4 regions of the Bacillus cereus group sp. BfR-BA-01383 genome follow, and region 1 is predicted to be linked to each of the others. Evidence: riboswitches for the same ligand, from Rfam matches in the RefSeq annotation. Region 1 holds a riboswitch; each other region holds the start of a gene.

Region 1 (6,347 bases):
AATTTCCCTACCTTATCCTGTGAAAATAAAACAAGCCCAATTAAAATTGCTACTGCAACAGAATAATGAGTAAGAATTGAATCTACTCGATCATCAATTAGCCAAAGATATTCATAGATTGCAATACCAATCCAAAATAAAATAGGAATAACTAAAATAGATGATTTCTTACCCTTTACAATTCTCTCATCTCCTTTCTTATCCACCGTTCGAAGTTTCCTACCGCTTCTTGTCCATGGAATCAAAAACAAAGTGAGAATAGCTAAAACTAAAAATTTCATCAAAGGCAATGTCCCCTTTTCGTTTATTTTCCCTTTCAGTATAACAAATAAAGGGTATTCAGGTAAAAATGGGAATGATCACACTTTTTTACTACTTAATACAACTCCGCTCACTACATATAAGATTGATGCAATATAAAAAATCGTACCAATTGTAAAGAAATCTACTAAATACCCCGTTGCAATAATTGCTACTGCTCCTCCAATCGATGTCCACACATGGTATTTTCCAATCTCATATCCTGCCTTTTCCTGCATCACCTTTCGTGCTAAAGACGTTTTCTCAGTGTTACGCTGCACAGCGCCTAAAATTCCCATTACAATTTGAAGAATGTATACATGCCAAACTTCTGTGGCAATCGGAAAACACAGCATTAATATCGCCATGGACCAAGCATATATTATTAATAATGTTCTATCTCCTACTCTATCAGACATCTTTCCTACTAGCGGATATACAAGTGCTGAAGTTAAAGCAAATAAGCCATATGCCCAACCAAACTGTGAAAAACTATTTCCAACATTCCGGAGCAATAGAATGTAAAAAGGAAATACCATACTTCCAGCCATCATAATGATACTTTGTGACGCTACAAATCTTCTATATGTCATTTCTTATACTCCCTATAAAATAAATTCACAAATCTCTCTTCTGGATCTACTTCCTTCTTCTTCTGAAGAAATTCTTCTATACGAGGATATGCCCTCCTTAACTGCTCTTTCGTTGGATAAGAATAATATGGCAAATAGTAACTACCGTTATATTTTAAAGTAACATCGATCATCTTCCGAGTGATACCTTCTGTTTTCTTTATCTCATCTTCAGAGCGCCCTTGATTAATTAAAAGAACTAACGCAAACATATCATCTTTCGCATAGGATAAAACTGCATTTTCATTCCTTTCCACGTAACGAATCGTAATATTGAGCAAGTTCAGTTCTTCTTCGTTTAACGCGTTACGTAAATCATCTATGTATTCCGTAAAAGAATCGATGGGCACAAAGTATTCTTGTAACACTTCTGTCAGGTTCGGATTTTCATATTCCATAAAGGCACTATCTGACCTCATAACATTATTTCGCGTCTCAAACTGTCCGTCTGTACGTTCAAAATAACTTCTTTGTATATCCCAAAATGTATTCTTTCCCCAATCACTATAACGTGATAACCCAAGCAAAAATTTCGGTGCTGCTATAATATTTTCTTCTTTTAATTCACTGTACTCTTCCCTTATATTTTGATTTTGCGCTAATGTATAATCCGTCACATACATTTCTCTTAAAAATGAATTTGGAGCGACCGAAATACGTGCTAAATGCATACGAACATTTTCATCTTTTCTTACCTTCTCTTTGAAATACGTCGTATATTCTTTATAATCTAGCATTTTCGTATGCATTTCATATAATTCATCATCTGTTAACTTCAGCGTCACATCTAAAATGACACCAAATAGCCCATAACCGCCGATGACATAGGGAAATAAATCAGCATTCTCTTCTCTACTTACATTACGTACACTGCCATCTGCCATTAATAGTCGAAATGATTCGACTGTGTCAATCAATGCTTCATGACGAATATCACGTCCATGTACATTTACACTTAATGAACCACCAACAGTAAAAATATTTTGAGACTGCATTACCTGAACCGCAAGGCCATATGGATTTATTTTCTTTTGAATATCATTCCATGTAACACCGCTTTGTACCCTAATCCTCTTTTTCTCTGGATCAAACTCTAATATTTCGTTATATCCTTTCATATCAAGCATCGTACCGTTCGGATAATACGTCTGTCCGCCTTGGCTATGTTGCATACCTGCAATGGAAATTTTCTCTCCTGAAACTTTTGCATCTTGCACTAATTTTATTAACGAGTGCTCATCCGTAGCACTTTCAACACGTTTTATTTTTGTCGGAAGCAATTTACCTACATCACTCATAATAGGATGATCGAGTTGTTTTTTATACGTATGTATAGACGCTGTTAACAACACCGTATACGCTATAATGACAACTACTATCTTTCTTTTTTTCAAATGACACTCTCCTCTTCTAACGTTCTTCCTCTTCATATTGTACCTATTTTCCTAAGAAGAAAGTACTAACAAAAAAGAGAGAGCTCACTTATTTCAGGTCCCTCCCTCATCAAGACTATCACTTTGCTGCTGGCAATTGTATGGGCTCAAACTTTATTCCTCTCATAACAACATGTTTCAAGAAACACTTAAATATGATGTAAAGAAAAACAACTAATTTCAGGAGGTCATTATGAAAGCTATTATTTGCACAAAGTATGGACCACCTAATGTTCTCCAGCTTCAAAATATAGAAAAGCCTAAACCTAAAAAGAATGAAGTATTAGTTAAAATTCACGCAACCAGTGTAACGACTGGAGATTGTAGAATACGTGGCTTTAATAGCCCCCTCTTATTTTGGGTTCCTATGCGGATCATATTAGGTTTCAGAAAACCGAGAAAACCTATACTCGGCGTAGAATTATCCGGGGAAATCGAAGAAATAGGAACAGATGTAACTCAATTTAAAAAAGGAGACCCAATTTTTGCATTAACAGAACTAAACCTTGGTGGTTATGCCGAATACACATGCGTGCATGAAAGTGGATTAATAGCATTAAAACCTACCAATGTGACGTATGAAGAAGCTGCAGTTATTCCTTTTGGCGGAACTTCAGCATTGCACTTCCTGAGAAAGGGCCTTATAAAAAAGGGGCAACAAGTGCTGATATACGGTGCCTCTGGATCAGTAGGAACGGCTGCCGTACAACTTGCTAAATATTTCGGAGCGACCGTTACAGCTGTTTGTAGTAATTCAAATTTTGAACTAGTGCAATCTTTAGGGGCTGATAAAGTAATTGATTATACGAAAGAAGATTTTACAAAGCGAGATGAACGCTACGATATTATATTTGATGCAGTTGGAAAAATTAAAAAATCCCTTTGCCAAAAAGTATTAACGCCTACTAGCAAATATGTATCTGTTAATGGAATGATGGCAAAAGTAAGTAAAGAGGATATGATTCTACTAAAAAAATTAACTGAAACAGAAGATCTAAAGCCGGTTATTGATAGAACTTACCGTTTAGAAGAAATTCCCGAAGCCCATATATATATAGAAAAAGGGCATAAAAAAGGGAACGTTTCTATTACCTTAAAATAAAATATTTTCAGAAAATATCATTGACAATTCTTTTTGTAAGATTTACTATTAGTACCATATTTAAAAACTACATACACATACTCTTATCAAGAGTGGCGGAGGGACTGGCCCTATGATGCCCGGCAACCGAGCTTATAACGTATAAGCTAAGGTGCTAATTCCTGCAGAACGATTTTCGTTTTGGAAGATAAGAGAGGAACCTATTTCGTCTATTCGGCACCTCTCTTATTTTGGAGAGGTGCTTTTTATTTTGGAACGTATATTAAGGGGGAATTATAGATGAAAAAGGTATTATTAAGTATTGTAAGTGGAGCTGTATTATTGTTAGGTGCATGTGGTGCTAATTCTGATAAAGAGGTAAAAGCATTAGATGAGAAAAAGATTACCGTTGGTGTAACAGGTGGGCCGCATGAACAAATTTTTGAAAAGGTGAAAGAAGTTGCAGCAAAAGATGGGCTCGAAATTGATGTAAAAGTATTTAATGATTATGTAGCACCGAACGTATCTTTAGATGAAAAAAGCCTTGATGTAAATAGCTATCAAACTAAATCTTATTTAGACGTATTTAAAGCCGAACGAAACATGAAATTAACTGAAGTATTTTCAACAGTAACATTCCCTATGGGCGTATATTCTAAAGACATAAAAGATGTAAAAGACTTAAAAGAGGGTGATGCAATTGCTGTCCCAAATGACCCAACAAATGAACTTCGAGCTTTAAAGCTATTTGAAAAAGCAGGAGTTTTAAAGGTTGATCCAAAGGCTACAGAAAAAGCGACTGCAAAAGATGTAATTGAAAATCCAAAAAACTTAAAGATTGTTGAATTAGAGGCCGCTCAATTACCAACACAGCTAAGTGAAGTAAAAGCAGCTGCAATTAACACGAACTTCGCATTAGGTGCAAAATTAAGTCCAGCGAAAGACTCTATTTTCCGAGAAGGAAAAGATTCACCATATGTGAACTGGGTTGTTGTTCGTACAGAAAATAAAGATGATGCTGTCGTAAACAAATTAAAGAAAGCTTATCAATCTAAAGAAGTAAAAGAATTTATTGAGAAAAAATTTGATGGTTCTGTTTTACCGTCTTGGTAGGAGCTGACGATAATGATTGAATTAAAAAATATTTCCAAAGTATTTTCAACAAAAAAAGGGTATGTCGAAGCTCTTAAATCAACTTCTCTTAAAGTGGCAAAGGGCGAAGTATTTGGAATCATCGGATATAGCGGCGCTGGTAAAAGTACATTAATTCGCTGTGTAAATTTATTAGAAAAACCAACGACAGGAACTATCATTGTAAACAATCAAGACTTAACAACACTATCGACAAAAGAACTAGCAAAAGCGCGACAAAAAATCGGAATGATTTTTCAAGGGTTCAATTTACTTAAAACTGTTACCGTCTATGAAAATATTGCATTACCTTTACGCCTTGCTGGCATTCCAAAAGCAGAAATTGAAAAAAGGGTAGAAAAGTATTTACGCATTGTCGATCTTTTTAACCGTAAAGATGCATATCCAAGTGAACTTTCTGGCGGTCAAAAACAGCGTGTTGCCATTGCACGTGCACTATCACATGAACCTGAAGTTTTATTAAGCGATGAAGCAACAAGCGCTTTAGACCCAGAAACAACCGATTCTATTCTTGACTTACTATTAAAGATCAACGAAGAAATTGGAATTACGATTTTACTCATTACACATGAAATGAATGTCATCCAGCGTATATGTGACCGCGTTGCCGTTATGGAACAAGGGGCTATAGTCGAAAGCGGGACTGTGAAAGATATTTTCACAAACCCGCAACATGTAACGACGAAGAAATTTGTAAATAGCGCATTTGCAGCGAAAATCCCAGAAGAAGTACAAAAAGAACTGCAAACTACTGGTGAAATTGTAACACTTTCTTTTATAGGAAATTCTTCAGGAGAACCAGCATTAGCTGTCGCTACAAAACGTTTCCAAGTATATCCGAATATTTTATCTGGTAATATTACACAGTTAAAACATGAGGCATATGGGAAACTTGTCGTTCATATGCAAGGGGAAGAAAACGAAGTACACCGTGCTTTATCATTTTTACAAGAGCAAGGTATCATCATAGAAGGAGGTAGAACGGATTATGGGAAACAAGTCCTTTTTGGATGAATGGGGTAACGTCATATGGGAAGCAACAATTCAAACATTTCAAATGACATCTATTTCACTAATTATCTCTATCCTTATCGCATTACCTCTTGGTGTCACACTTGTTTTAACGAGACCTGGTGGACAGCACGAAAATAAAATTGTCTATCCTATTCTTAATACAGTTATCAATGTCATTCGCTCTCTTCCATTTATCATTCTATTATTTTTCATCTTGCCTTTTACAAAATTTCTAATGGGAACATCCATTGGTGTGCAAGGTGTTATCGTACCACTTGTCGTATTCACAGCCCCTTACATTGCACGTTTAATGGAAACGGCTTTATTAGAAGTGGATCGCGGCGTCATTGAAGCCTATCAAGCAATGGGCGTTTCTACTATTAAAATCATTTGGCACGTCATGGTTAAAGAAGCCCGTCCATCTCTTGTACTTGGATTAACAATCGCAACCATTGGCCTAATCGGTGCAACAGCAATGGCTGGTCTTGTAGGTGCTGGCGGGCTAGGAGACTTAGCATATCGCTTCGGACATTTACGCTACGAACCGGAAGTAATGTATGCAACCGTCTTTATTTTAATTGTTCTCGTTCAAGGGTTGCAGTCTTTAGGGAATGGTGTTGCACGAAGATTGAAGAAAGATTAAAAAGAAGGCATCTCACCAGTGCAGTGACCCCTGTCAAGTAGACAGGATTTAAAAAGCGCAGCTAAGCAACCTGAGTTCTATATTTATACGGA
Region 2 (6,347 bases), on a different contig from region 1:
ATATAGCAAATGCACTTCTTTCTCAAACATTACCGGAGGAAGAGAAAGAAGCGGAAAATCTCATTCATGTAGATGTATTAACGGCAAGAGAAAACGAAGTGTTACAGCTGTTAGCAAAGGGAATGAGCAATAAAGAAATCGCTTCTGTGTTAGTTATTACAGAAAAAACGGTTAAAGCGCATGTAAGCAGTATTTTGAGTAAATTAAACTTATCCGATCGCACACAAGCAGCATTATATGCAGTGAAGAATGGGATTGTATAAGACGAAAGTCGTAAGACCTAGTTCGCCTTTAGAAGGTGGACTTTTTTTATGGAAAAATACGTCTATGTGAGGACGAAATTACTTTGATATCAAGATAAAATGTATTTGTAAGCAACAACAATTACAAGGGAGTAATCCTTTTTTGTAAGTAATATATAACAATGTAAGAGAGAGTAGTAGGAGGAAGAAATAATGGCAACAGTTTTATTCGTAAAAGCGAACAACCGCCCAGCGGAACAAGCAGTAAGTGTGAAATTATACGAGGCATTTTTAGCAAATTACAAAGAAGCACATCCAAATGATACAGTAGTAGAACTTGATTTATATAAAGAAGAATTACCATACGTAGGCGTAGACATGATTAACGGTACATTCAAGGCAGGTAAAGGATTTGATTTAACAGAAGAAGAAGCAAAAGCAGTAGCAGTTGCTGATAAGTATTTAAATCAATTCCTAGAAGCTGATAAAGTTGTTTTTGGTTTCCCATTATGGAACTTAACGATTCCAGCAGTACTACACACGTATATTGATTATTTAAACCGTGCTGGTAAAACGTTTAAATATACGCCAGAAGGTCCAGTTGGTCTAATCGGAGATAAGAAAATTGCATTATTAAATGCACGCGGTGGCGTATATTCTGAAGGTCCAGCCGCAGAAGTTGAAATGGCTGTTAAATATGTAGCAAGTATGATGGGCTTCTTCGGTGCAACAAACATGGAAACAATCGTTATTGAAGGTCATAACCAATTCCCAGACAAAGCAGAAGAAATTATTGCAGCAGGTCTTGAAGAAGCTGCTAAAGTAGCAAGCAAATTTTAATTAAAATTATAATCGTCACTCAAAAAAAACAGCATTAACGTTTATGTTAATGCTGTTTTTTTATTAATTTGTAGTTTCGTTATGTTTAGGAAGCGGAAATGCATTACCGATAGCTGCTGCTCCGAGCATCGGCAATAGTAAATTAAGCGGGAAAAACATAAGTAATAATAATGTTATAGCTATCGGTTTTCTTAATGCATAGCTTGAGATTGCTGTCGTTACGATGGCCACAGATGCTATTGGATCTATAGGAAGAATGGAAGCCATCGCGAATCCGATACTTGACCCAGAAAATATAATTGGGAAAATATGTCCGCCGCGCCAACCTGTATTTAAACAAACGGCAGTAATACATAATTTTAAGACTCCTGAAAGAAGTAATACCCAAAAAGATAAATGGCTCCATTCAACGACTAAATCTTTTAATTGATGTTCCCCAGAAAATAATGTGTATGGGAGAAAAGTCCCCGCAATTCCTAATAAAATACCACCTATAATTCCAAGTGTTAGTTTGTATTCGCGGAAAGGATGGATGATTTTCTCTAATGTAAATTCTACTTTGAAATACAAGAAACCAACGAGAGCACCGATGCAAGTAAGAGGGAGAAAGGCGATCCATTCATTGATTGAAAGGGATCCTTCCCCAAAATCAACAATAAAGGATCCACGATTATCGAGTTTACTAAGCAATAAATAAACGGAAAAACCAGCAAAAGTAGTAGTTAAATATACAACTGCTTTTTTTCTTTTAGAAAACCCATTAATTTGTTCACCCTCATTTTCATTCGGAGCTAAATAACCGAATAATGGAGCGTTAAAAATGACGCTTAAAGTAGCACCAATTCCAACTTCTGTTAGTTCGTTCATTCCCTTTAAAGCGAAGTTAAAGCGATCTCCTACCCATGTACAAAGTCCGCCGATAATTCCAACAAGTGCGGCCTCTGGGCCTAGACTAGCTCCAAATATTAAAACAATAAGCGCAGTTAAAGTAGCTTTATGTACAAAACGGTATTCAATTCTGCCTGTTTTTTTATATTCACCCATTACTTCTGGCATAAGACGTGGATATGTACCGAAGTATTTTTGTGTTAAACCAACGAGGATACCGCCGATGATTGTTACACAAAGAGTGTAATAAGGGGGAGAAGAGAAAACGTTAGGTAAATATCCCCAAATAAAGTGGATTCCGATATTTAGCGTAACTAAAAATAACCAAACCGTAGCCCCTACTATAGAGCCTAAAAGAATGCCATATAGAGCGAGTATATAGTGCATGTCCTTTGTATTTGTCATGTTATACCTCCGTTATGTAAGTTGTAATAGAGAAAGGATTATATATGCTAGTGTGAAATGAATGGAATATATATAGTATCTTTGTGAGAGGTTGGCTTATTCAACATATATATTGGGATTTCATTAGAGCTTGGGTCCTATAAGTTAAACCACTTATTTAATTCTATATATTGATTGGAATTTTTTAAAGGTCTTTTTTGAATAAATATGGAATATACTTCTTTTGTTGCTTTATATGAAACTGTTGACATTTATTTTAGAACATTCAGAAAAACCGTTTGACATTAGGAAATTATTGCTATAAAATCAACGGTAATTGCATAGTCTTATCAAGAAAAGGTGGAGGGACAGGCCCGATGAAACCTTGGCAACAGCCGAATAACGGAATTGTGCCAAATCCTGCAGGTAATAGCCCTGAGAGATAAGAAAGAGATTTTAGAGCGTGTTTTCAAACTGCTTCTTTCTTATTTAGGAAAGGAGCAGTTTTTTATTTTGCATAAAAAGAAAGGAGAATGAGAGATGGGAGAATCATGGGGAAAGGGAACAATTTGTGTGCAAGGTGGCTATACGCCAAAGAATGGTGAGCCACGCGTTCTACCGCTTTATCAAAGTACAACGTATAAATACGATACGTCGGATGATTTAGCAGCATTATTTAACTTAGAGGCAGAGGGCTATATTTATACACGTATTGGGAATCCCACACTAGCTGCATTTGAACAAAAGTTATCAGATTTAGAAGGCGGTGTAGGAGCTGTTGCAACGGCTTCAGGGCAAGCAGCTATTATGCTCGCAGTTTTAAATATTTGTAGTAGTGGAGATCATCTTCTTTGTTCTTCAACTGTTTACGGGGGAACGTTTAATTTATTTGGAGTAAGCTTACGTAAGCTTGGTATTGATGTTACGTTCTTTAATCCTAATTTAACGGCAGATGAAATTGCGGTACTTGCTAACGATAAGACGAAACTCGTTTATGCAGAATCGTTAGGAAATCCGGCAATGAACGTTTTGAATTTCAAAGAACTTTCAGCTGCAGCAAAAGAATTAGAAGTACCTTTTATCGTTGATAATACATTAGCGACGCCTTATTTATGCCAGGCATTTGAACATGGGGCAAATATCATTGTCCATTCCACAACGAAATATATTGATGGTCATGCAAGTTCTCTAGGCGGCATTGTAATAGACGGAGGGAATTTCGATTGGACAAATGGAAAATACCCTGAGCTTGTCGAACCTGATCCGAGTTATCATGGTGTGAGCTATGTTCAAAATTTTGGAGCGGCAGCTTATATTGTGAAAGCGCGCGTTCAATTATTAAGAGACTACGGAAACTGTATGAGCCCATTCAATGCCTATATTAGCAACATTGGTTTAGAAACACTGCATTTACGAATGGAGCGTCATAGCGAAAATGCTCTCGCAGTTGCTAAGTGGCTTGCTAATCATGATCGTATTGAATGGGTGAATTATCCGGGATTAGATAGTAATGAAAATTACTCGTTAGCACAAAAGTATTTGAAGAAAGGTGCTAGTGGCGTTTTAACATTTGGTATTAAGGGCGGATTAGAAGCAGCAAAAGAATTTATTGCAAATGTGAAACTAGCGACGCTCGTAACGCATGTAGCTGATGCGAGAACTTGTGTTATACACCCTGCTAGTACGACGCACAGACAATTAAGCGCAGAAGATCAGCGTTTAGCTGGTGTTACATCTGATTTAATCCGTTTATCGGTTGGTATAGAAGATGTTTCTGATATTATTGCAGATTTAGAAGCTGCGCTAGTCGGAGGCAAACAACATGCCGATCATAATTGATAAAGATTTACCAGCTCGCAAAGTATTACAGAAGGAAAATATTTTTGTAATGACGAAGGAGCGAGCAGCAACACAAGATATTCGTGCTTTGAAAATTGCTATATTAAATTTAATGCCTACAAAGCAAGAAACAGAGGCGCAATTACTTCGTTTAATTGGAAATACACCGTTGCAATTAGATGTTCATTTACTTCATATGGAATCGCATCTGTCCCGCAATGTAGCGCAGGACCATTTAACGAGCTTCTATAAAACATTCCGTGATATTGAGAATGAAAAATTTGATGGACTCATTATTACAGGAGCACCAGTTGAAACTCTTTCTTTCGAAGAAGTAGATTATTGGGAAGAGCTTGGACGTATTATGGAGTATTCAAAAACAAATGTAACATCTACGCTTCATATTTGCTGGGGGGCACAAGCAGGTTTGTATTATCACTATGGTGTGCCGAAGTATCCTCTTGCGGAAAAAATGTTCGGTGTATTTGAACATGAGGTTCGCGAGCAACATGTGAAACTATTACAAGGGTTTGATGAGTTATTTTTTGCTCCGCATTCTCGTCATACAGAAGTGCGAGAGAGCGATATTGAAAAAGTGAAAGAATTAACGTTATTAGCTAATTCTGAAGAAGCGGGTGTTCATCTTGTTATCGGGCAAGAAGGAAGGCAAGTTTTCGCACTCGGACATAGTGAATATAGTTGTGATACGTTAAAGCAAGAATATGAACGGGACCGCCAAAAAGGGTTAAATATTGATGTGCCTAAAAATTACTTTAAACATAATAATCCAAATGAGAAGCCGCTTGTTAGGTGGAGGAGTCATGGGAATTTACTATTCTCTAATTGGTTGAATTATTACGTGTATCAAGAAACCCCTTATGTATTGTAAATAATGATTGTGTAACACGTGGCAACGTTTTCTTTGTAAAGATTACCCTTTATTTTCCCGAATGTTCGAAATACATTGTTTTTCTGATTTTTTACTCATATAATTTCATCTAAACACAATTTTTGAGGGGTGGACAGTATTATGAAAGAAATTCAAGTGGGGTTATTAGGTCTTGGGACAGTGGGGAGTGGTGTAGTTCGTATTATTACAGATCATCAAGAACGACTTATACACCAAGTTGGATGCCCAGTAAAGGTAACGAAAGTGTTAGTGCAAAACATTGAGAAAGAGAGGGAGGTCGAAGTGCCTTCTACTCTATTAACACAAAATGTGAATGAAATTTTAGATAATCCTAATATTGATGTTGTCATCGAAGTTATGGGTGGTATTGATGATGCAAAAGCATATATTTTACAAGCTTTAAAAGGCGGGAAGCACGTTGTGACTGCAAATAAAGATTTAATGGCGTTACACGGAGCGGAACTCTTAGCGGTAGCAAAAGATAACAATGCTGATTTATTTTACGAAGCTAGTGTAGCTGGAGGGATTCCAATTTTAAGAAGCATCGTAGAAGGACTTTCTTCAGATCTTATTACGAAGGTAATGGGAATTGTAAATGGAACGACAAACTTTATTTTGACGAAAATGTCAGACGAAGGGAGAGCGTATAACGACGTGTTAAAAGAAGCTCAGCAGCTTGGATTTGCAGAAGCAGATCCAACATCAGACGTAGAAGGTTTAGATGCAGCAAGGAAAATGACGATTTTGGCTACTCTTGGTTTTTCTACAAATGTAGAGCTTGGAGATGTGAAAGTAAAAGGGATTACTTCTATTACAGCAGAAGATATTGAATATAGTAAGAGCTTAGGCTATACAATTAAATTAATTGGTCTTGCAAAGCGAGATGGCGAGAAATTAGAGGTTACAGTTGAGCCAACTTTACTTCCAAATACACACCCTCTTGCAGCAGTGCAAAATGAATATAATGCTGTCTATGTGTATGGTGAAGCAGTAGGAGAAACGATGTTTTATGGACCGGGAGCAGGAAGCTTACCGACAGCGACAGCTGTTGTTTCTGACCTAGTTGCTGTAATGCAAAATATTAGGTTAGGCGTAAACGGAAACAGTGCGGTGTCTCCTCAGTATAAAAAAGTATTAAAAGAGCCAGATGAAATTGTTGTGAAAAAGTTTTTAAGACTGCATGTGAAAGATGAGATTGGTGTATTTGCAAAAATTACAGCATTGTTCTCTGAGCGCGGTGTTAG
Region 3 (6,347 bases), on a different contig from region 1:
GATCGAATCGTAATAAATCTCCATAAATTAGTTTGTCAGAGAATTTTAATTCTGTTTTTGCTTTTTCAATATATGGCTGACAAAGTGTTAAATCAGTTTCTTCGCCCGTACTTCTTTTATAGCACATATTTTTTGTATAAACATAATTTTCCGAAACAAAACTACCATCGCGCATTACCATAAGTGGATCTTTTTCTTTTATAAATAAGTCAGTTCCAAATTCAACTGATTGATTCGTTTTAATACCAAGTAAATGAAGCAGCGTTGGTTTAATATCAATTTGTCCTGATACTTTAGAGATAACTTTTCCTTCTTGACCAGGTACATGAATAATGAGAGGGACGCGTTGTAATTGCATAGCATCAAACGGTGTAATAGCGTCTTTCCCAAGGAACTGAGCCATAGCTGCGTTATGGTTTTCGGAAATGCCGTAATGATCACCATAAATGACAATAACAGAATTGTCGTACAGTCCTTCTGCCTTTAATTGATTAATAAATGATTTAAGAGCTTCATCCGTGTAACGAACTGTTGGGAAGTAGCGGTTTACAACATCACTTTCCGAATTAAACTCATCAACATATTGATCTTCTGGATTTAGAAGAAACGGAAAATGGTTTGTTAAAGTAATAAATTTTGTATAGAACGGTTGTGGTAAAGATTTTAACTTTGGAATAGATTGTTCAAAGAACTCTTTATCTTTTAATCCCCAACCGACAGACATTTGTTCTGTGCCTACGTAGTCACTTAAATTAAAGTAACGATCATATCCAAGCGCAGGATACATTACATCACGATTCCAAAACGCTTTATCGTTTGAATGGAAGATAGCAGAAGAATATCCGTATTTCTTTAATTGTTCTGGTGTGGCTGTATATTCATTTGTTGCATGAGTAAAGAACACAGAACCACGATCTAACGGATAAAGTGAGTTTTCCACGATAAATTCAGCATCAGAAGTTTTACCTTGTCCAGTTTGATGATAGAAGTTATCGAAATAAAAACTATCTTTAATAAATTCGTTTAAAAACGGAGTGATTTCTTTCCCATTTATTTTTTTATTAATAACAAAATTTTGTGTAGATTCCATTGAAATTAAAATTACATTTTTTCCTTTTGCAGCTCCAAATAAGTTTTTATCAACTTGCTTATTTTTTGCGTCAGTATAGTTTTTAATTTCAGAGAATCCGTCCCCACTTGCAAATACACGTTCAGCTGAAGATTTAGATTGAAGTGTAATATCAAATAGATGATATGTGTATAAACCTAAATTTTTCACGACAGTTTGACGATCGAAAGAACGTGAGAACATTTGTGGCTTATAAATAACTGAAACAACAATTTGTAGTGCTAATAACGCTGTTACACCACTAAAGAAGGTGCGCTTCTCAGATCGTGAAAGTGGTGTTTTGTCACAAAATGCCGGGAATTTACGTGATATAAATATTAAAATAATTGCATCCGCAAATAAAAGTAATGTTTTATACGTAAAGAGTTCTTTAATACTCGTTCCTAAATCAGCCATATTATTTGTTTGGAATAAAACGGGGAACGTAACGAAATCATCATAAAACCCGTAAAACATTGCATTTCCAAATAAAATAAATGACAGAACAAAACTAATTCCAATAATAATCCGGTTTCGGTGCTTAGATGCAAGTAAGGCTAAACCGAAAAATAAAAGTAACGAAGCTAGTGGATTAATAAAAAGCATAAATTCTTCAAAGAAGTTATCAATTCTAATATCGAATGCTAGCTTGTACACAATATATGTTTTAATCCATAATAAAACGACTGCAACGAGTGCAAATCGTAATTTTGGAAACAGATGTTGTAGCATAATATACTCCTCTCCTAAAAGCATGACAGTTCTTGTGAACCCCTTTGAATAGGTCCTCACTTTATATATACGAACAGTCCTTTATTATTATGATTATTATACTATGAGTATCATTATACGAAAATAAAAGCGGGTTGTGGGCTTTTTTTGCAACAATTGAGTAGAAAAAGCGAAGTGGGAGACAATAAAATGGAATTTCTATGTGCGATTATTATCATTCGTTAAACATAGAAAGTATCGCGTAATGGTACGGAGGTTATGATGCGAAAATTATTATATCTTATAGTATGCATTAGTTTTGTGCTTTTTGTTTCACCGAGTGTATCAGTAGCACAATATGATGCACCGCTCATGGAAGATGCTCTTTATTCTGTGTTATTTCCAAAAATAAATGAAGCGATTGAGAAACAATATGGAAAATTAAAACCGTTTGATTGTTCTAAAATTATTAGTTTAAAAAAACTTTATAGCGGTACATATTTATTTCAAGCAGTAATTGAAATAACGAAATATGAATCAGGAATAGGTGGTAAAGTACTTCCTCCGTTTGAGAAGATAAGTATGACATTTAACAATGAAGAAGGAGAATGGACTATTACAAAAATATCTGTAAAGCGCTTACCAAATGATACGAAACTAAACTGTAAAAAACCAATATAAAAAATTGTTTGACAAATAAAATGGTCCTTTGGTATTGTTAATAGCAACAATTAGATGTTTGAAAATTAAATAGACTTACCTCATCTACTCTCAAAGGTAGAGGCCGCGATAGGAAAGAGTAAACTATGGGAGATTTAGTGGAATCTGTGATCATAGGTTGAAAGGGACTATTGCCGAAATATAAGAATGACCACCTTATTCATATATTGGGACTACATTGAATAAATGTAGTACTGTCATAAGATTTATTTTATGGAGAGCTATTTGGAGATGTTGATGCGGTTTCTTATTTTGAGAAGATAACAACTCGTTTATTTTTTCAATATATATTTTTCCTAATAAGAAACGCGTGTGAACATTGTTCCGCGCGTTTTTTGTCTATCTAAAAGCGTGCTGCAATGAATAGAAGATTGGGGTTATGAGTTTTAGAGGAAATAAGGGAGGAATTCAAATGTATTTACACGGCACAAGCCGAATCAATGGGCAAGGACACTTAGAAATTGGAGGGTGCGATACGACGCAGCTAGCAAAACAATACGGAACACCACTTTATGTGTACGATGAAGAGTCTATTCGTAGGAAATGTCGTGCGTTTCATCGTGCTTTTAAAGAAAGTGGTTTCTCTTATCAAGTAGCATATGCTAGCAAGGCGTTCTTGTGCATGGAGATGTGCCGAGTAGCTCGTGAAGAAAATATGTCTTTAGATGTTGTTTCTGGAGGAGAATTATATACTGCGCTTCAAGCAGGATTTCCGGCATCGCGCATTCATTTTCACGGAAATAATAAAACAGAAGAAGAAATGATTATGGCTCTTCAGGCGAATATTGGTTGTTTTGTAGTAGATAATTTCTTAGAATTAGAAATTTTGCATGACTTAGCAGTGCAACATGGAAAATTTGTGAACATACTAATCCGTGTAACGCCAGGAGTAGAGGCACATACACACGAATATATAACAACAGGTCAAGAGGATTCGAAATTTGGATTTGGTGTTTCAAATGGTCAAGCGATGCAAGCAATTGAGCTTGCTTTGCAAAAATCAAATTATAATGTGCTAGGAATTCACTCGCACATCGGATCACAAATATTTGAAACGGCTGGATTTGTTCGAGCAATTGAAGTTCTTCGCCAATTTTTAGAAGAAGTGAGAGAGCAAACAAATTATGTAGTAAAAGTGTTGAATGTGGGCGGAGGATTCGGAATACGCTACACAGATTCGGATACGCCATTAACACTTGAGACATATGTGCGAGCTGTAACAAGTGCAGTGAGAGAACAATTTACAGTATGTAACTATCCATTGCCAGAAATATGGGTTGAACCAGGACGTAGTATTGTAGGTGATGCTGGAACGACACTTTATACAGTCGGAGCGGTGAAAGATATTCCTGGCATAAGAAAATATGTTTCAGTAGATGGTGGAATGACGGATAATTTAAGACCTGCCTTATATAACGCTCGTTATGAAGCAATGTTAGCGAATCGAGGGAATGATGCGAATGAGGAACTCGTTTCGGTTGCTGGGAAATGCTGTGAGAGTGGAGATATGCTGATTTGGGATATTCATCTACCGAAAGTCGCTTCTTCTGATTTACTAGCAATTTCTTGCACGGGGGCATATGGGTATTCAATGGCGAATAATTATAATCGTATTCGGAGACCAGCTGTCGTCTTTGCAAAAGGTGGGACATCACAAATTGTTGTAGAGCGTGAAACATATGAAAATATTATCGGGAACGATCGCATACGTATTAAAGAGCTGGTGTGAATGAGAAAGAAGGAGTTGTCTAGTAAAGGCAACTCCTTTTAAAAAAGAAAAATAATTAAATATATCGGAAAACTAGGATTGAAAAAAATCTGAATTGTGATAAAATACAAATACAAAGCTTATCAAGAGAAGCGGAGGGAACTGGCCCGACGAAGCTCGGCAACCTGCTTATAGAAAGCAAGGTGCTAAATCCAGCAAAATGGAATCCATTTTGAAAGATAAGGTAAAATATATTACCGAACAGTCTTTTCGAAATGGGAAAGATTTTTTTTATGAATAAAAGGGGGGCTGTTCGCGTGAGCGTACGGGAGCATTTTGATGAAGTGTCTGAGAAGATTCAAGCGATGCTTGCTGATATGAAATATGGTTCAATTACAATTGTTGTGCAAGATGGAAAAGTAATTCAATTAGAGAAAAGTGAAAAAGTACGTTTAAAGTAAAAAGCGCTGACTAGAAAAACTAGAGGCGGTTTTAATCTATTTTATTAGATTAAAACCGTCTTTTTGCTTTTACAGGGGGAAAAAACATGTTGACGTATGAAACGTGGGAAGAAAATAGCGTTTCATTTTCAGAAGAAGATGAAACGAAAGGCGCGTTATCAGTATTAAGTTGGGCTTATAAAGAATATAAAGGTGAAATCGTATACGCATGTAGCTTTGGAGTGGAGGGTATGGTGTTACTACATCTTATAAACCAAGTAAATCCATCTGCTAAAGTTGTATTTTTGGATACAAATGTTCATTTTCAAGAAACGTATGAATTAATTCAAAAGGTGAAGGAACGATTTCCTTCATTAAATATTATAGAAAAACAGCCAGAAATTACACTTGAAGAACAGGCGAAGCTTCATGGAGAAAAATTGTGGGAAAGTAATCCGAACCTTTGCTGTAAGATTAGAAAAATTTTACCGTTAGAAAAATCACTAGCACATGAAAAAGCTTGGATATCAGGATTAAGAAGGGAACAATCAGAAACTCGCAAACATACAAACTTTATAAATCAAGATCATCGTTTTCAATCTATTAAAATTTGTCCGCTCATTCATTGGACTTGGAAAGAAGTTTGGCGATATGTATACAAACACAGTTTGCCATATAATCCACTGCATGATGTTGGGTATCCAAGTATTGGGTGTGAGAAGTGTACGTTACCTGTAGATGGTGGCGATTCAAGAGATGGTAGATGGGCTGGCAAAGTGAAAACAGAATGTGGTCTTCATTATCAATAAGATAAATTGAAAAATAAAGCTAAGAGAGGATATAGAAAATGAGTACAAGAAACGAATTAGTAAACCGTATAGATGAGACATACGACGTATCACAAATTGAAAAAGAAATTAAATTAGACAAAATTGCGTTAAGTGATTTAGAGCTGTTAGCGACAGGTGGATATAGCCCACTTACAGGGTTTTTAGGAAAGAATGATTATGATTCGGTCGTAGAAACCCTTCGTTTAGCAAATGGGAGCATATGGAGTATACCAATTACATTGCCGATAACAGAAGATGTAGCAGAGAGGCTGGAAGTTGGAGAGGAAGTAAAGCTTGTTAACGATGGAAATATATATGGTGTCATTCAAATCGAAGATATTTTTGTACCGGATAAAGAAAAAGAAGCGTTACTCGTATACAAAACGACGGATGAGGCTCATCCAGGAGTGAAAAAATTATATGAGCGACCGAACGTTTACGTTGGAGGGGCTATTACTCTTATAAAGCGCCTTGAAAATAATCAATTTCCGTCTTATCACTTAGATCCAATTGAAACGAGGGAAGAATTTAAAAAACGTGGCTGGAAAACAGTAGTGGGATTCCAAACAAGAAACCCAGTGCATCGAGCTCATGAATACATTCAAAAGTCGGCTCTTGAAATTGTAGATGGTCTCTTTTTAAATCCGCTCGTTGGCGAAACGAAATCAGATGATATTCCAGCTGATGTAAGGATGGAAAGTTATGAAGTATTACTGCAAAATTATTATCCGGCAAATCGCGTTTTTTTAGGGGTATTTCCCGCAGCAATGCGCTATGCCGGGCCACGTGAAGCGATATTTCATGCGCTAGTAAGAAAAAATTTCGGTTGT
Region 4 (6,347 bases), on a different contig from region 1:
GCTTCGTTTTTATTAATAGAAGTAGTTAATTCGTCGATTTTCTTTTGTAATTCTTGAATTTCTTTTTCTATTTGTTCTTTCTCAGCTGATTTATTTTGTAAGTCATTTTGTTTGCCATCTAATTCTGATTGTATATTAGATAATTTATCTTGATTTGTTTCAGCGTATACAGGTGAAAGTAATGGAGAAACAAAAATCGTTCCTGCTGCTAAAACACTAAATGCTGCAAATCTCTTTTTCATTGTTGTCTGGCTCCTTTCCCTATGAATGTTATATATCATAAGAAGAAGGGTGTCTATCGTTGTAATCATAATGTAAAGAAAATTTTATAAAATTGCTAAGTTTTGTCGGAATTTAGTATTTTTTCGTATTGTTCGTCATAAAATTAAAATGCTTGAATGTATAAAAAAGGTGTAGATTTCTATTTGTTTTTTTAGAAAAACATGGAAAATGATGGAGTTTTTGGAGGGGGAAACATCACTTTAAAAACCTATAAATCACTAGTGAGGAATCGATCTCATGTGAGGTTTTCTGACATGAGGTTTGTTTTTGTCAAGAAAATTATTTGCGTTCGGGCAAAGTTATTTTGTTGTCAGATTTTAATTTTTGATTTATGATTTTTAACAGGGACAAAATGTAGTGAATTGTCGAATAATATGTAATACTCTTAATTTCTTAGTTTTATAGATATAGATAGAATGAGAGATAGATAGAGTGACACATCGAGGGGGGTTACAACAAGTATGAAAAGAATAGGACTTGCATGGCAAATTTTAATAGGACTTGTGCTTGGTATTGCAGTTGGTGCGATTTTCTTTGACAATCCAGCAGTTGCGAAGTACTTACAACCAATTGGTGATATTTTCATCCGATTAATTAAAATGATCGTTGTACCGATTGTTGTAGCAAGTATTGTTGTTGGGGTTGCTGGTGTTGGTGATATTAAAAAGTTAGGTCGATTAGGCGGAAAAACAATTCTTTACTTCGAGATTATTACAACGATTGCGATTGTTGTTGGTCTATTGGTAGCGAATATTTTCCAGCCAGGAACCGGCGTCGATATGGATAAATTAACAAAAACGGATATTTCTAAATATGCAGAAACAACAGAGCAAGTACAAAGTCATTCGTTTGCGGATACATTTGTAAATATTGTTCCTACGAACATTATGAAATCATTAGCTGAAGGTGATATGCTTGCTATTATCTTCTTCTCTGTACTATTTGGTTTAGGTGTAGCAGCGATTGGTGAGCGTGGTAAACCAGTTCTGCAATTTTTCCAAGGTGTAGCAGACGCCATGTTTTACGTTACGAACCAAGTTATGAAATTTGCACCATTTGGTGTATTCGCATTAATTGGTGTTACAGTTTCTACATTTGGCCTTTCTTCATTAATTCCATTAGGGAAATTACTCATTGTAGTATACGGAGCAATGATCTTCTTCGTTGTGGTCGTGTTAGGACTTACAGCGAAAATATTTGGAATTAACATTTTCCAATTCTTTAAGATTTTAAAAGACGAGCTGATCTTAGCGTATTCTACAGCAAGTTCAGAAACAGTTTTACCGAAAATCATGGAGAAAATGGAAAAATTCGGTTGCCCGAAAGCAATTACATCTTTCGTTATTCCGACAGGTTATTCATTTAACTTAGATGGATCAACTTTATATCAAGCAATTGCAGCAATTTTCTTAGCGCAAATGTACGGTATTGATTTGTCCATTACGGAACAGATTACATTATTACTTGTATTAATGGTTACATCAAAAGGTATCGCGGGTGTACCGGGCGTATCATTCGTTGTACTATTAGCGACACTTGGTACAGTAGGTATCCCAGCTGAAGGTTTAGCATTCATCGCTGGTATTGACCGTATTTTAGATATGGCTCGTACAGCGGTTAACGTTGTAGGTAACTCTTTAGCAGCTGTAGTTATGTCTAAGTGGGAAGGTCAATATGACGCTGAAAAAGGACAAGCTTATTTAAAAGAGATATCTGAAAAGGGTCAAGCGGCTTAATTATAATATGAACAAGCTCTCACATAATATGTGGGGGCTTTTCTATATATAGAAGAGGAGCGGACGTAATGAAACGTAAATATGGTGACGGTTCTTCGTGGAAGCGACTAATAGAGAAGAATTATATAGTCAAGCAAGTTGAAGCAGGTATGTTAGGGGTATTGGATATAAAAAAAGTGAGAGAGCCTAGTTATAAAGAATACAATGGTAAAGAACTTTGTATTGCAGATGATGGGTATACATGGATGCAATATTTTATAACGGGGAAGAACTTTGCGATAACAGCTATGCTAGATGATAGAAAAAAATTAGTGCAATATTATATTGACGTAACGAAACAATATGAAATAGACGAACGAGGTTTACCTTATTTTGATGATTTATATTTAGATGTAGTAGTGTTACCAAACGGTGAAATATATATATTGGATGAAGATGAGTTAGAGGATGCATATAAGATGGGTGATGTTACAAAGGAAGAATATGAATTAGCTTGGCATACAACAAAATGGATAATAGCGGCAATAAAAAAGAGAGAATTTTATTGGATTTCAATTTTAGAGAAAGAAATTGAAAAGTTGAAATGATTGCTGTATTCGTGTTTTTGTATAATTACCAAAAAAATCTATACAAAAAATAATTGACTTTTTTTTTGTAAGCAAGTAAAGTTAGGGAAGAAATTATTATTAAAAAATAAATACGAAACCTTCTTATAAAGAGAGGCGGAGGGACTGGCCCTACGATGCCTCGGCAGCGGACTCGATTTCAGAGTGCTGTGCCAAATCCAGCAAGCATGTGCTTGAAAGATGAGAAGAGTGTTTCTTATAGATGTATAAGACCTCTTCTCGTTGGAAGAGGTCTTTTGTTATTCATTAGAAAAAAGGTTGAAACTAGGGAGAGATGGTACTTTGAAAGAAACGAGAGGAAATGGTTTAGCTTTATTACCGCTTGGAATATTTTTGGCACTATTTATTGGTTCTGGAATTATTACAGGTGATTTCTATAAATTGCCGATACTTGTAGCGATTTCAATTGCTGTAGGAATCGCTTTAGCGATGAATCGTAAAGAAAGCTTTAATGTGAAAGTAGAACGATTTGCTAAAGGGGCAGGAAACCCTGATATTATGATTATGGTTCTGATTTTTGTACTCGCAGGGGCGTTCTCTGAAACAGCAAAAGGGATGGGCGGAGTCGATTCAACTGTTAACTTAGCGTTATCTATTTTGCCGCAAGGATTTATCGTTGCTGGGATTTTTATTATCGGGGCGTTTATTTCATTAGCGATGGGAACTTCAATGGGAACAATTGCGGCGTTAGCACCGATTGCTGTAGGTATTAGTGGGCAAACTGATATCTCAATTGCATTAACAATGGCGACGGTTGTTGGCGGAGCGATGTTTGGTGATAATCTATCGTTTATTTCTGACACAACAATTGCAGCGGTTCGTTCACAAGGAACGGAAATGAAAGATAAATTTAAAACGAACTTTTTAATTGTATTACCAGCGGCTATTATTACAATTGTACTATTAGTAATACTTACTATAGGAAGTGACACAGAAATTAAAGCCCATACATTCGATTGGATAAAGATTTTACCGTATGCAGGAGTACTTATTACAGCACTGCTTGGTTGGAATGTACTCATTGTATTAACTGGTGGAACTGTATTATCTGGTGTAATCGGTCTTATAGATGGAAGTTATACGTTAGAGAGTTTCTTTAAAAGTGTAACGACTGGAATGGGCGGTATGATGGAGTTGGTGCTACTTGCTATTTTAATTGGTGGTATGGTTGAATTGATCCAATATAATGGCGGTATTCAATATTTAATGAATCTTTTAACGCGTAATATTCGTTCGAAAAAGGGAGCGGAGTTTGGTATTGCCGGATTAGTGAGCATGACGAATATGTGTACAGCAAACAATACAATTTCGATCATTTTTACAGGTCCACTTGCGAAAAATATTGCGGATCAATATGAAATTGATCCCCGTAAATCAGCGAGTGTATTAGATCTTTTCTCATGTTGTGTGCAAGGGTTAATCCCGTATGGTGCTCAAATGTTAACTGCGGCAGGATTTGCAGCGTTATCTCCGATTGAATTGTTGCCATATGCATTTTATCCAATTTTAGTTGGAGTATGTGGAATCATTTCTATATTAATTGGTTTCCCGAGGTTTTCTAAAGTAGGAGAAAAGAAAGAGTATCATAAAATAGCATAATTAAATTGAATTTTATTAGTAGTAACAGAAGCCAAGCCGTACAGAGAACATTCTCTGTACGGCTTTTTATGTGCGATAAAAGAGTAAATCACCTGTGTTTTTACAAAAGGCTGAATTCAACTCAGTCTTAAGTCTGAGGCGAAAACGGTTCTTAAGCTCGTTATGGAAAAATGAAAAAATAGTTAAGATAAGAGTATCAAATCGAAGGGAGGCGAGCACAAGATGAAACAATTTCTAGCGTTTATCGCGGCCGGTATTTTGGCTTTAATTGCTCTTGGTAGTCTTGCTGGTATTGTAGGATTCGCAATTGGAGCAGGAGTTGTGTACTGGAGCTATAAATCATTTGTGCGAGCTAAATCATTCTTTGGAAAGTTAGCTTGGGGTATTGTTGGTTTAATCGGTTTGTCCATTGCACTTTCTCATTCCCCAGCATTAATCGGTATCGCAGCACTAGTAGTTTTATACTACGGATACCGTGAGTGGAAAAAAGAAAAAAATGTAGTTGTTGATTCTGCTCCAGAAAGTTCTAAACCATATAGCAACTTTGAAGATGAGTGGAACAAGTTAATGAAAAACTAATATAAAATAAATCAAATTATAAAGTAGAAGAGAGGAAGATTATAATGAAACAATCTTTATTCGGACGTGTACGCGATGCAATTTTAGCTGATTTTCATAATGTGTTAGATGAGAAAGAAAGAAAAAATCCAATTGCTATGTTAAACCAATATTTACGCGATAGTGAGCGTGAAATAACAAAAATTGAGAAGTTAATTCAGCGTCATAAAACATTAAAATCTAACTTCGCTCGTGAGCTTGAGCAAGCACGTTATTTCGTTAATAAAAGATCAAAGCAAGCTATCATCGCACAAGAAGCAGGCGAACTACAATTGCATGAACGTGCATTAGAAGAAGTAGCGTATTATGAAGGGCAAGTAACTCGCTTAGAAGAAATGTATGCTGGTGTTGTAGAGCAAATTGATGAGTTAGAGCGTCGTCTTTCAGAAATGAAAAATAAATTAAAAGAAATGAACGCAAAGCGTATGGAATTAATGGCACGTGAAAATATGGCGCATGCAAACCGTCGTATGAATACTGCTATGCATAAAATGGATGAAAATAATCCGTTCTTACGATTCGAAGAAATTGAAGATCATATTCGTGATTTAGAGCTTCGTATAAATGAAGAGCATGAGCGTGATACATTTGATATGAAAATTGCAAAACTAGAGCGTGAGATGAAAGAGAAAAATGAAGTATCGTTAACGAAAGAGTTAACAAAATAATTGTAGTATATAATAAAACAGGCGTATGATATAGTGATAGAAGAAAAGGTGTTGGAAAGCAATGCCTTTTCTTCTATGTATATGTAATTAGAAGGGGGGAGCTGAAATGAAGAAGCAATTTTCAAAAACACAATTAATGGGGATGCTCCTCATCATATTTGGATTCGGTCTTTTTCTTGATATGGTACTTGGACATTTTGAACCAGGTGGTCTAATTTTTGCATTTATTATGATTATGTTTGGTAGGCATTATCGGAAGAAGAATCGTTATGTAAGGGGAAATGTATTTTTATTTGTTGGTGGTATAGTATTTTTATTCTTCTTATTTTCATCAGCAGCCTTTGTACTCGTAGTATTTGCTTGTCTAGCTTTAATTGGTTATCAACTTATTCAGCAAGGGCATCAGCAAAAAACGATGAAAGTTGAAATTAAAGAAAAAGGATATATAGATGAAGAGAAGCAAATATATCGTACAGAACCATATTTAAAAAATATGTTTGTAGGTAATGTCCGGATGATGGATCATATTTATGAACTTGAGGATATAAATGTTCAATATGGTACTTGTGATGTTGAAATTGATTTAACGAATGCGATGATTCCAGAAGGAGAAACCGTAATTGTTATCCGAGGTGTTGTTGGTAATATTCGGTTATATGTTCCGTATGATTTGGAACTGTCTTTAAATCACTCTGTTATTGTTGGGCGGGTGCTTCTGCCAGGACACGAAGAAACAGGATTTAACCGTAATGTTACGTTTAGAACAGAACAGTATAAAGAAGCTCCTCGCCGTATAAAAATTATTTCTTCGCTTGTCG

The links. A riboswitch is a leader RNA that binds a small molecule or an ion and turns the genes downstream of it on or off. The one in region 1 is predicted to bind S-adenosylmethionine.
Positions count from the first base shown of each region.
Region 2: it holds a riboswitch for S-adenosylmethionine, as region 1 does, so the genes downstream of both, MR065_RS22000 (bifunctional O-acetylhomoserine aminocarboxypropyltransferase/cysteine synthase) here and MR065_RS26085 (MetQ/NlpA family ABC transporter substrate-binding protein) in region 1, are expected to answer to the same signal.
Region 3: it holds a riboswitch for S-adenosylmethionine, as region 1 does, so the genes downstream of both, MR065_RS13520 (YezD family protein) here and MR065_RS26085 (MetQ/NlpA family ABC transporter substrate-binding protein) in region 1, are expected to answer to the same signal.
Region 4: it holds a riboswitch for S-adenosylmethionine, as region 1 does, so the genes downstream of both, MR065_RS13590 (Na+/H+ antiporter NhaC family protein) here and MR065_RS26085 (MetQ/NlpA family ABC transporter substrate-binding protein) in region 1, are expected to answer to the same signal.

Region 1 covers NZ_JAKUFP010000060.1:6,594-12,940, forward strand. The annotation lists gene MR065_RS26065 (DUF3981 domain-containing protein) at 1-281, opposite strand, end outside; gene MR065_RS26070 (MFS transporter) at 360-893, opposite strand; gene MR065_RS26075 (FAD-binding oxidoreductase) at 890-2,326, opposite strand; gene MR065_RS26080 (NAD(P)-dependent alcohol dehydrogenase) at 2,559-3,467, shown strand; SAM riboswitch class I at 3,548-3,661, shown strand; gene MR065_RS26085 (MetQ/NlpA family ABC transporter substrate-binding protein) at 3,747-4,559, shown strand; gene MR065_RS26090 (methionine ABC transporter ATP-binding protein) at 4,572-5,612, shown strand; gene MR065_RS26095 (methionine ABC transporter permease) at 5,587-6,255, shown strand; partial or broken gene MR065_RS27855 (IS3 family transposase) at 6,317-6,347, opposite strand, start outside.
Region 2 covers NZ_JAKUFP010000032.1:42,017-48,363, reverse strand. The annotation lists gene MR065_RS22015 (response regulator) at 1-263, shown strand, start outside; gene MR065_RS22010 (FMN-dependent NADH-azoreductase) at 456-1,082, shown strand; gene MR065_RS22005 (chloride channel protein) at 1,146-2,375, opposite strand; SAM riboswitch class I at 2,699-2,803, shown strand; gene MR065_RS22000 (bifunctional O-acetylhomoserine aminocarboxypropyltransferase/cysteine synthase) at 2,895-4,193, shown strand; gene metA (homoserine O-acetyltransferase MetA) at 4,177-5,082, shown strand; gene MR065_RS21990 (homoserine dehydrogenase) at 5,224-6,347, shown strand, end outside.
Region 3 covers NZ_JAKUFP010000012.1:23,516-29,862, forward strand. The annotation lists gene MR065_RS13505 (LTA synthase family protein) at 1-1,840, opposite strand, end outside; gene MR065_RS13510 (DUF3888 domain-containing protein) at 2,102-2,500, shown strand; lysine riboswitch at 2,590-2,771, shown strand; gene lysA (diaminopimelate decarboxylase) at 2,952-4,268, shown strand; SAM riboswitch class I at 4,385-4,493, shown strand; gene MR065_RS13520 (YezD family protein) at 4,565-4,708, shown strand; gene MR065_RS13525 (phosphoadenylyl-sulfate reductase) at 4,795-5,496, shown strand; gene sat (sulfate adenylyltransferase) at 5,535-6,347, shown strand, end outside.
Region 4 covers NZ_JAKUFP010000012.1:37,938-44,284, forward strand. The annotation lists gene MR065_RS13575 (murein hydrolase activator EnvC family protein) at 1-242, opposite strand, end outside; gene gltP (glutamate/aspartate:proton symporter GltP) at 744-2,018, shown strand; gene MR065_RS13585 (ribonuclease FAU-1 family protein) at 2,087-2,605, shown strand; SAM riboswitch class I at 2,726-2,831, shown strand; gene MR065_RS13590 (Na+/H+ antiporter NhaC family protein) at 2,927-4,243, shown strand; gene MR065_RS13595 (lmo0954 family membrane protein) at 4,466-4,822, shown strand; gene MR065_RS13600 (PspA/IM30 family protein) at 4,867-5,529, shown strand; gene liaF (cell wall-active antibiotics response protein LiaF) at 5,636-6,347, shown strand, end outside.